DNA from 2 places in the Janthinobacterium sp. BJB304 genome. Region 2 is predicted to be linked to the other one. Evidence: predicted binding sites of a transcription regulator. Region 2 holds the regulator's gene; the other holds the start of a gene.
What was found. Region 2 encodes FliA, which starts transcription of late flagellar genes. Its sites were predicted from a motif close to CTAAAGTTTNNNNNNNNNNNGCCGNTA; they were not measured.

Region 1 (5,603 bases), on a different contig from region 2:
CCCCGCATAGCAGCCGGGAAAGATCGTCGTGAAGCTGAGGTTGCCGGCGCTGTCCGTTTCCTGCACGCCGCGCAGGTAATTTTGCGCCGTCACGCCGCTCGAATACAGCGAATACAGGCCGTCGCGGTCGCAATGCCATACATACACGGCGTAACCGGCCAGGCTGGCGCAGCTGCCGCTGGCGTTAAGCAACTGCAGCTTGATGGTGAGCGGCACACCCGCCGCCACACCCGTGGCGCCATTAAAACTGGCGCGGATATCGCTGCGCACGACACCCGACTGGTTCAGCACGTTAATGATGCTGCCGCCATACGTGTTCGTGCCATCGGCAGGATACGGCCCGCCCGTTTCCTCGGGAATCACTGTGCATGCGCCCGTGCTGGGTGTCGTGACCCCAGCGGCGCCGCTGCCTGCCGCCGCGCCGCTGGCGTCCGACCCGCCGCCGCAGCTCATCAGGGGCAAGGTGGCGGCGCCGGCCAGCAGCCAGCGCAGCACCTGTCGCCGCTCGGCCGCCTGTTGCCGCATCATTTCGAGGTCGGATGCCAGACCGTGATCATGTAGTTCCATAGATATTCCATCAAGTGGGGCAAGCCCGCCAAGGCGGGATTCAGGCTGGCGCACAGGTACAGCGCCTGCGTCGCATGGCGCGAGAGCGCCTGCGTCGCATGGCGCGAGAGCGCCTGCAAGCTGCTGCCCGGACGCAAGGCATGGATGCGCATGCTGGCTCTCCCTGCGCTCGCGCCTGCCGCTTACTCGGAGCGCCGGAGGTCGCGCGGACCCTGGCGGCTGTCGTGCCGCTGCTGCACCTGCTGGCGCTGTGCCGCCGTCAGCACGGCCAGCAATTGCTGCTCCAGCCGCGCATGCTGCAAGCTGATCTTCGCCATGGCTTGCGCCGCCGTGTTCGCCAGCGCGCTGGCTTGCGCATCGTCGTAGGCGCTGGAGGCGGCCAGCGCGCGCAGCTGCTCGTGGGCCTTGAAAGCGATCTTTTCCTGTTCCCGCAGCAAGGGCGCCTGGGCGTAGGTGGCGGCAAAAATTTTATCCTGCTGCGCTTCGCTCAGGTCGATGCCATGCAGGAACGGCGGCAAGCCTAGCGCGCCGGGTCCGCCTGGGCCGTGACGGAAGCCGGACGGCGCAGCTTCCTGCTGGGCCAGGGCGAGCAGCGGCATGCTGCAGGCGCACAACAGCAACAGGGATACGGCGATACTCAGGTATTTCATCGGGCGTTCCTTTCGTGGAGATCAGCGCTGATTGTCGGCGTCTGGCGTGTAAAGCAACGTTAGGGCCGCGTAAAAGCGTGTAAAGGAAGCTGCGCAAATGTAAGCGGACGTATGTAAAAGCGGGTAAAAGGGCCCTGAGCCGCGCCTGTTGACTGCTATCATCGGGCGATATTCACCCGAAAAAAGCACAGGCATGAGCAAGGTTTTGTTAATCGATGACGACGTGGAACTGGTCGGCATGTTCCAGGAATACCTGACGCAGGAAGGTTTCGATGCCCGCGCCGTGCATGACGGCGAAAGCGGCGCGGCCGAGGCGCTGACGGGCCTGTACGCCATCGCCATCCTCGACGTCATGATGCCGCGCATGAATGGACTGGAAACCCTGCGCCGCATCCGCGCCGGCAGCAACCTGCCCATCCTGATGCTGACGGCGCGCGGCGACGATACGGACCGTATCGTGGGCCTGGAGCTGGGCGCCGACGATTACGTGACGAAACCGTGCACGCCGCGCGAGCTGACGGCGCGCATCCGCGCCATCCTGCGCCGCGCGCAGGCGGCGCCGCACGACAGCTCGGGTCTGGCGCCGCTCACCGTAGGGCAACTGACGATGTGGCCGGAACAGCGCCGCGTTTCCTGGGCCGGCGCGCACCTGGAGCTGACGAGCACGGAATTCAACTTGCTGGAAGTGCTGGTGCGCCATGCGGGCAAGCCCGTAAGCAAGAATCAATTATCGGAACTGGGTCTGGGCCGTCCCATGGCCCGCTTCGACCGCAATATCGACGTGCACTTGAGCAGCCTGCGCCGCAAACTGGGCAGCCTGGCCGATGGCCGCTCCTGCCTGCAGACCGTGTACCGTCTCGGCTACCAGCTGATCAAGGAGTAAGCGTGGGCCGTCTGTTCTGGAAGTTTTTTCTGTGCATCATGCTGGCGCAAGTGACCGCCACCATCGGCATCGGCGGCACCTTCTGGCTGAAAAACCGGGCGGCCCAGCAGGAGCGGGCCCTCGACATCGACACCAGTCCGCCCGCGCAAATGATCATCGAGGCCGCCAGCGCCACCCTGGAAGCGGGCGGCAGCCAGGCCTTGCGGCAATTCCTGAGCAAGCTCGAGCGCATGCGCGTGTTTGCCGTCGATGCGCGCGGACACGAACTGATGGGCCGCGCGGTGCATCCCGCCATGCTGGCCAAGGCGCGCGCCATGCTGGAGCAAAGCCAGGCCCATCCCGTCGTGCGCACGGTCACCGGCAGCGACGGCCAGCGCTATCTGCTGTTCCTGCCCTCGTCCGAACGCTTCCGCAATGCCGAAGCAGGCGCCGCGCGCGACACGCTCAACGCCGTCGCCATGAGCGGCCCGCGCGCCATGGGAGCCGGTCCACGGCCCCACGAAGCAGGCACTGCGCCGCCACGCGGCGAATTCGGCCGCGGCCCGCCCCCGCGCATGGACACGCCCTACCGCACCTTCATTCCCCTGGGGGCGGCCATTGCCGCCAGCCTGCTGTTTTCTTTCCTGCTGGCCTGGTATTTTGCGCGCCCCATCCGCGACCTGCGGCAAGCGTTCGAGGCCGCCTCGCACGGCAATCTGGCGCCGCGTTTTCACGCCAGCGGCAAGCGCGGCGATGAATTGACGGACCTGGGCCGCGATTTCGACCGCATGACGGGCCGCTTGCGCAGCCTCATGGATAGCCAGACACGTCTGCTGCATGACGTCTCGCACGAGTTGCGCTCGCCGCTGGCGCGCCTGCAGGCCGCCATCGGCCTGGCGCACCAGCAGCCGGAAAAGATGGCCGCCTCGATGCAGCGCATCGAACGCGAAAGCGAACGCATGGATAAACTGATCGGTGAACTGCTGACGCTGTCACGGCTGGAAGCCGGCGCCGGGCAAACGGGAGCCGGGCACATGCACAGCGAAGACGTCAGCATCGCCGACCTCGTGCACGACATCGTGGACGACGCCCGCTATGAGGCCCGGGCACGCCAGTTGAACGTCGAACTGGCGGGCGATGCGGCCATGCCCGACGCCAGCGTCACGGGCCAGCCAGAATTGCTGGCGCGCGCCGTGGAAAACGTGGTGCGCAACGCCGTCAAGCACAGCCCCGATGGCGGCACGGTGGAAGTGGAACTGTCTCGCATGTCCGACTGGCTGCGCATCGCCGTGCTGGACCGGGGCCCCGGCGTGGCTGGCGCGGACCTGGCGCGCATTTTTGAACCGTTCTTCCGCGCCAGTAATACCCAGCACAGCACGGATGGACACGGCCTGGGCCTGGCTATCGCCCGGCACGTCATCAACGCCCATGGCGGCCGCATCGGGGCCAGCTTGCGCAGCGGTGGCGGCTTGTGCGTGGAAATGCTGCTGCCCGTCAAAACGCCAGGCTGAACTGTCGGCAAGCCTGGTGCGTGGATGTGTTGTTACGCCTGCGTATCGATGATGCTGCCCAGCGTGGACGAGGCGGACTTGGCGGGACTGGCCGCCGTGTCAGCACTGCTGGCCGTTTGGGAATCGCCTTGCGCCGCCTTCTGCGCGGCCGCCGCCTGTAGCTGGGCGATTTGCGCCTGCAAGGCCTGAATTTGCTGCGCCAGCTGCTGCTGCAGCTTTTGCGACGCGTCCGTCTGCTCGCCCTTCTGCGACTCCGTCAACTGTTTTTGCGCCGCCGTGATCTGCTTTTGCAACGCCGCGATCTGCGCACTGCTGCCCGCACTGGCGCCACTGGCCGCGCTGACTGCGCTGCCGGAACCGATTGCCGCTACCATACTGCCCCCCTGATTATTCAATACCTTATTATCGGCGCGCAAGGTACTCAATACAGGGCGGCAAATGTAAAGGCGGGTAAAGCCATGTAAAGACGCCGCGCGCACCATCCGATTGCACGCCAGCAAGAAAAACTGGCACACTGGCGCTTCCTGCCTTGACCACGATCCATGATGATGACGCCCCTGCTGCCCGCCCTGCCCGACCTCGTGCCCCGCCAACGCTGCGGCGTGATCGAGTTTCCCGTCCACCACATGCGTGGCGGCACATCGACGGGCCTGGTCTTGCACGGGGCCTGCGTGCCGGCCGAGCAAACGCTGCGCGAGGAATTGCTGCGCCACCTGATGGGCGTGCCCCAGTCCGGCCGGCAGCCGGGCAACCGGCAAATCACGGGCATGGGTCGGGGCGCGCCCACCAGCAATAAAGTCTTCCTCGCCGAGGTGGAACAGCATGCGGGCCAGCCGCGCCTGGTCAGCACCCTGGCCCAGCTGGCTGGCGAACACGGCGATATCGACTGGAGCGTGAACTGCGGCAATATGTCGTCCGCCCTGCAACTGTGGGGACTGGACAGCGGCGTGATCGAGGCGCTGGCCATCGGCGCGCACGATATCGATATCCGCAACACCAACACGGGCGTCATCACCACCTCGCGCATGGCGCGCGAACGCGACGGCAGCTTTACGGCCGCCAGCATTCCTGGCGTGACCGGCAACTTCCCCCGCGTGGACCTGTTCCTGCGGCAGCCGGCAGGCGCCAAGACGGGCAAGTTATTACCAACAGGCAATGCGCAGGATGTGGTGCACGGTTATGCGGTCTCGTGCGTGGATGTGGCCGTGCCCATGGTCATCGCGCCAGCGAGCCAGTTCGGCAAGACGGCGCACGAGTCCATCGCGGAACTGGAAGCGGACACGGCGTTCATGCAGGCGATCCGCCAGGTGTGGAGCGCGGCGAGACTGCTGATGGGCTTGCGCAAGCGCGATGGCGGGTTGATGACGTTGGCGGAATTGGAACGCAGCGAAACCATCCCCAAGTTCTGCATCGTGGGGCCGGCGGCGGGAGAGGGAAATATTGCGGTGCGTTACTTTACGCCGCAATCGGGCCACGCCTCGCTGGCCGTCTCGGGGGGCTGCTGCCTGGCGGCCGCCTGCCTGATACCGGGCACGGTGGCGCATGCGCTGGCGCGCGGCGTGCCGCCAGTCAAGCAAGCGGAAACAGAGATGGAACTGGGCATAGCCAACCCGGCCGGCATCCTGGACACCACCATCGTGACGCGCCAGGACGGGGCAACGGGCAACATCACCATCGACGGCGCGGCCTACCGGCGCAGCGCGCAAATCTTGCTGCGCGGCCATGTTCCCCTGTACCAGCCGTCAACGGCGCTGAAGGCGTGGCTGCTGAAACAGATTTAAAGCAGGACTGGGCCCCGCCCGTTCAAGCAATCAGGTTTTCGGCAGGGTCACGCCCACCTGGCCCTGGTATTTGCCGCCGCGGTCCTTGTACGAGGTTTCGCACACTTCGTCGGATTCGAAGAACAGCACTTGCGCCACGCCTTCGTTGGCGTAGATTTTCGCCGGCAACGGTGTCGTATTCGAAAACTCCAGGGTCACATAGCCTTCCCATTCCGGTTCGAACGGGGTGACG
Region 2 (5,603 bases):
GGAAACCAAGACGATCCGCGTTACGGCGCTGGTGGGGGCGCAGTAGTTGACATAGTTAATGCCGGGGTCAGACCCTCAACACCGCCAACATGAAGGTCATCGCCAACGTGCGAGGGGGACTCGGCGTCCCCGTCTGACCCCAGATGTCGTTAGCGTTAGTGGGGGTCTGACCCCAGCTTCTCGGCCCTTGCTTTTGGTCAAATAAACATCAATTTCCTGCCGGCAAACTGAATAACGGGTACTTTCCCGTCCTGTTCCTTCGATCATTTCCTGCAAGCATCGCTAATAATAGAAACTGTCCGGGTGATCTGTGTCCATGTGGAAGACAGCACCCAAGCAACAGGAGTCGATGATGGTCACACAGTTCAGCCAATATTGCGCCACCCCCGCCTTGGGAGGCCGGTCATGAATGTGAAGAAATTTACGGGCGCCTCGTCGCGCGATGCGCTGCGCAAGGTGCGCGAAGCATTGGGTCCCGACGCCGTGATCCTGTCGAACCGCCAGACCGATGGCGTGGTGGAAATCCTTGCGCTGGCCAATGACGATGCCGCTTCGCTGGCGTCGCCGCCGGCCGCGTCCGAAATGGCCCAGCCCCGTCCCCAGTTGCAGACCCAGTTCGCCACGCCGCAGCGTCCGGCCGCCCCGGCCCAGCGCCCGGCCGCGCCCCGTCCTGCCGCGCCGCGCCAGGCAGCCGGCGAGCCAGTGGACATGGCCCGCATGCAGCAGATGATGGCCAGCGCGCTGGCGCACGTCAAGGAAAACGCCGCCGCCGAGATGAGCGGCATGATGAATGAAATCCGCGCCATGCGCGGCATGATGGAAACCCAGCTGGCGGAAATTTCGTGGGGTTCGACGCAGCAGCGCGAGCCGCAAAAAGCCGTCGTGCTGCGCGAAATGCTGGCGGCCGGCTTCTCGGCCAGCCTGGCGCGCTACCTGATCGACAAGCTGCCCGCCGGCCTCGACGGCGCGCAAAGCATGCGCTGGATCAAGACCGTCCTGAGCCGCAACCTGAACACGGTCGCCAATGAAGACGCCATGCTGGAGCAGGGCGGCGTGTTCGCGCTGGTCGGCCCGACCGGTGTCGGCAAGACCACCAGCACGGCCAAGCTGGCGGCCCGCTGCGTGATGCGCCACGGCCCGGAAAAGCTGGCCCTGATCACCACGGACGCCTACCGTATCGGCGCGCACGAACAGCTGCGCATCTACGGCAAGATCCTCGGCGTGATGGTGCATTCGGTGAAGGACGAAGCGGACTTGCGCATCGCCCTGAAGGAACTCAAGAACAAGCACACGGTGCTGATCGATACCGTGGGCGTGAGCCAGCGCGACCAGATGGTGACGGAACAGGTGGCCATGCTGTCGGGCGCCGGCGCCGACGTGAAGCGTTTGCTGTGCCTGAACTCGACGGCGACGCAGGAAACGCTGAACGAAGTGGTGCGCGCCTACCAGGGCAGCGGCCTGGCCGGCTGCATCATGACCAAGCTCGATGAAGCGGCGTCGATCGGCAACGTGCTCGACGTGGTGATCCGCCAGAAGCTGAACCTGTTTTATGTGTCGAACGGCCAGCGCGTGCCGGAAGACCTGTACCTGGCCGACCGCGGCTACCTGATCGACCGCGCCTTCAAGCTCAAGCGCGACTCGGCGGCCACGCAGTTTTCCGACGCCGAACTGCCGCTCCTGATGGCGCAGGCGGCCGCCCGCAACAATGAAGCGCGCGGGGTGCACCTTGGCTAATTTCGATTTCGACCAGGCCGAGGGCTTGCGCCGCATGCTGGCCGGCCCGCAGCCGCGCGTCATGACGTTCCTCTCGGCCACGCCGCAGGACGACAAGGGCGCCATGCTGGTCAACCTGGGCGCTTCGCTCGCCTATGGCGGCAATGACGTGCTGCTGCTTGACGCCAGCGGCGGCAGCGATGGCGTGGCTGCACGGCTGGGACTGGCGCACGGCGCCAGCCTGCGCGACGTGGCGCGCCAGCAGTGCGGCCTGAACCAGGTCATCCATCAGGTGCCGCAAGGCTTCGGCGTGGCCAGCCTGGGCGCGCGCAACCACCTGATGGACAGCATGGACTATGCGGGCGAGGACGAACTGCGCCGCCTGGGCAAGACCTTCGAGGTGCTGGCGCGCCAGAGCGGCATCGTGCTGGTCGACGGCGTCGTGGCCGACGAGGGCGATTGCTTCCCCGTGCCCTTGATGGCCTCGTCGGATATCGTGGTGCAAGTGTCGACCAGCGCCACTTCGATCAAGGCGGCCTACTGCCTGATCAAGCGCCTGAGCCAGGAACTGGGACGCCGCCCGTTCGGCATTCTCGTCACGGGCGCTTCCGAATCCGAGGCAAAAGTGGTATACGATAATATGGCACAGGCGGCGAGCCGCTACCTGGCCGTGAAGCTGACCTCGATGGGTTCGGTGCCTGCCGATGAATATCTGCACCGCGCGGCGCGCCTGGGCCGCAGCGTGGTCGATGCGTTTCCGCTGGCGGGCGCCTCGGTGGCGTTTCGCGGACTGGCCGAGCGGCTGGCCCGTTCGGCGGCGCCGGTGCTTGGCGGCACCTTGTACCAGACGGGGAGCCCGCACCAGTTCAGCGCCTGAATCGAACCGCAGCACCAGATAAGATGAGAAAACAATAAGCAGCCTATGTACACGGTCAAAGGGAAATCGAACAAGGACTATTTGCTGACGGAGCACATTCCGCTGGTGAAGCGTCTGGCGCACCATATGAAGGCGAAATTGCCGCCTTCGGTCGAGGTCGATGACCTGATCCAGGCCGGCATGATCGGCCTGCTCGATGCCATAAGCCGCTATGAAGAGACGCATGGCGCGCAGTTCGAGACCTATGCCGTGCTGCGCATCCGCGGCGCCATGCTCGACGAATTGCGCACCAGCGACTGGCTGCCGCGCAGCATGCGCCAGAACATGCGCAAGATCGAAGAGGCGATGAGCACCTTGCAGCAGCGCCTCGGCCATCCGCCGACGGAATCGGAAGTGGCGAAGCTGCTCAAGATGTCGCTGGCCGACTACCAGGAAATGCTGGGCGACGGCGGCGGCCACCAGCTCGTGTATTACGAAGACTTTCATGACCCGGACGGCAATGACAGCTTCCTCGACCGCCACTGCGTGGACGAGGACAGCGACCCCTTGCGTTCCCTGCTCGATACCGATTTCCGGCAATCCGTGATCGATGCCATCGACGCGCTGCCACCACGCGAGAAAATACTCATGGGCCTGTATTACGAAGAAGAGCTGAACCTGAAGGAGATCGGCGCGGTGATGGGCGTATCCGAATCGCGTGTCTCGCAGCTGCATACCCAGGCCGTCGCGCGCCTGCGCGCAACCTTGAGGGAGCAGGCGTGGACTGGTCCAGCGTAATCGGGCTGGCGCTGGCGCTGGCGGGCCTGCTGGTCGGCCAGGCACTGGAAGGCGGCAAGATGGCCTCCCTGCTGCAGCCGGCCGCCTTCGCCATCGTCATCATCGGCACCTTCGGCGCCGTGCTGCTGCAGACGCGGTTGCGCACCTTCGTGCGCGGCCTGGAAATGCTGCGCTGGGTCTTCCTGCCGCCCGCCGACACGCGCGCCGCGCTGGCGCGCGACATCGGTCAATGGAGCCTGACGGCGCGCCGCGACGGCCCGCTGGCGCTCGAGCGGCTGATGGAAAACACGGCTGATCGCTTCAACGCCAAGGGCTTGCGCATGATCGTCGACGGCATCGCGCCCGACAAGCTGCGCCAGCTGCTCGACGTGGAAATTTCCGCCTACGAAATGGCCGAGCGCCAGGCCGTCAAGGTGTGGGAATCGGCGGCCGGCTATTCTCCCACCATCGGCATCCTGGGCGCCGTGCTGGGCCTGATCCACGTGATGGAAAACCTCACCGACCCGAGCAAACTGGGCAGCGGCATCGCCGTGGCTTTTGTTTCCACCATCTATGGCGTGGGCCTGGCCAATCTGCTGTTCCTGCCGGTGGCGAACAAGCTCAAGGCCATCGTCTCGCGCCGCGTGCTGCAGTATGAAATCACGGCCGCCGTGCTGTACGACATCGCCACGGGCGACCATACGCGCATCATCGAAGAGCGCGTGTCCAGCCTGCTGCACGAGCACTGATCATGATGCGGCGCGCGCGCAGGAAGTATGACGAGGAACCGGACAACCAGGACCGCTGGCTGATTTCGTACGCCGACTTCATCACTTTGTTGTTCGCGTTCTTCGTCGTGATGTACGCGATTTCGCAAGTCAACGAAGGCAAGTACCGCGTCTTCCAGAATGCCATCGGCCAGGCCTTCAGCCTGGAAAAGGGCGCGCCGCCCATCATCATGGAAGCGCCGCAGGCGATCCCGTTGCCGAATCCCGCCCTGAAACGCCGCACGGAAGCGATCCGCCGCGAGCGCGAACACATGACGCGCCTGGCGCAGGACCTCACGTCCACCTTGGCGCCGCTGGTCAAGGAAGGCAAGGTGCGGGTCACGCAGACGAGCCGCGGCGTGAGCGTGGAAATCAATGCCAGCGTGCTGTTCGACCCGGGCGCGGCGCGCCTGACGGCGGAATCGGACCAGGCCCTGCGCGCCGTCGCCGTGCTGCTCAAGGATGACACGCACGACGTGCAGGTGGAAGGGCATACGGACGTGCAGCCGATCAGCAATTCCAATTTTGCCTCGAACTGGGAATTGTCGGCCGCGCGCGCCAGCGCCGTGGTGCGCCTGTTCATCGCCAGCGGCGTGCAGGCGTCGCGCCTGACGGCGGTGGGCCACGCCGACAATATCCCGGTGGCGCCCAACGAAACCCCGGAAGGGCGCGCGCGCAACCGCCGGGTCGCCGTGACGATCCTCTCGGGCATCCCGGAAACGGTGACGGAAGTGCCGACGGCGCCTGTGGCGCCGGCACCGGTTCCCGCCAACTGAACGCCGCCGCTTGCTACAAGCGCGGCCATCTTTCTTTTATTTCTACCTATTATCTCTCCATCATGAAAAGCAGCTCCCTGGGCGGTCTCGTCTATTCCACTGAAACGGGCCGCATGTGTCCCGCCTGCCGCCAGCCGCTGGCGCAATGCGCGTGCAAGGCGCAAGCCAAGACGGCGCCGGCGGGCGATGGCGTGGTGCGCGTGTCGCGCCAGACCAAGGGCCGCGGCGGCAAGAGCGTGACCGTGGTCAAGGGCTTGGCGCTGGACGCCATCGCGCTGGCCCTGCTGGGCAAGCAGCTGCGCACGCAATGCGGCTCGGGCGGCACGGTCAAGGATGGCGTGATCGAAGTGCAGGGCGACCATGTCGAAACGGTGATGGCGGCGCTGGCCAAGCTGGGCCACCAGCCGAAAAAGGCCGGCGGCTGAGCGTGCGGAGGCGTGCGGCCTGCTGCCGTGCGCCTGTGGTAACGTGCATTTCCTTTTATGCGCCACCTCATATGAACAGCAAACTGAGCGGTATTGCCATCGCCGCTGCCATCACGGCAGTGCTGGCGCTCGTATACTGGCCCGCACCCGATGGCGGCGCGCCGGACACTGGCGCCACCGCTGCCGCCAGCGCGCCGGCGGGACGCAGCCTGGCGTCGTATTTGAATATCGACGCCACCTCGGTCGCCGATGCCGCGCCCGTTGTCGTGTCCCTGGCACAGCGGCTCGA

Region 1: the regulator FliA is predicted to act here: its motif matches at 3,994-4,020, upstream of CSQ95_RS15975 (FlxA-like family protein).

What each region holds. Positions count from the first base shown of each region.
Region 1 covers NZ_PDZN01000012.1:141,517-147,119, reverse strand. Annotated here, with positions in the region: gene CSQ95_RS16000 (intradiol ring-cleavage dioxygenase) at 1-567, opposite strand, end outside; gene CSQ95_RS15995 (hypothetical protein) at 525-719, opposite strand; gene CSQ95_RS15990 (Spy/CpxP family protein refolding chaperone) at 750-1,217, opposite strand; gene CSQ95_RS15985 (response regulator transcription factor) at 1,411-2,100, shown strand; gene CSQ95_RS15980 (cell wall metabolism sensor histidine kinase WalK) at 2,103-3,590, shown strand; gene CSQ95_RS15975 (FlxA-like family protein) at 3,623-3,964, opposite strand; gene CSQ95_RS15970 (PrpF domain-containing protein) at 4,133-5,371, shown strand; gene dcd (dCTP deaminase) at 5,402-5,603, opposite strand, start outside.
Region 2 covers NZ_PDZN01000004.1:158,077-163,679, forward strand. Annotated here, with positions in the region: gene flhA (flagellar biosynthesis protein FlhA) at 1-46, shown strand, start outside; gene flhF (flagellar biosynthesis protein FlhF) at 406-1,734, shown strand; gene CSQ95_RS06390 (antiactivator of flagellar biosynthesis FleN protein) at 1,727-2,590, shown strand; gene CSQ95_RS06395 (RNA polymerase sigma factor FliA) at 2,636-3,367, shown strand; gene CSQ95_RS06400 (flagellar motor protein) at 3,349-4,095, shown strand; gene motD (flagellar motor protein MotD) at 4,101-4,889, shown strand; gene CSQ95_RS06410 (translation initiation factor Sui1) at 4,952-5,314, shown strand; gene CSQ95_RS06415 (hypothetical protein) at 5,386-5,603, shown strand, end outside.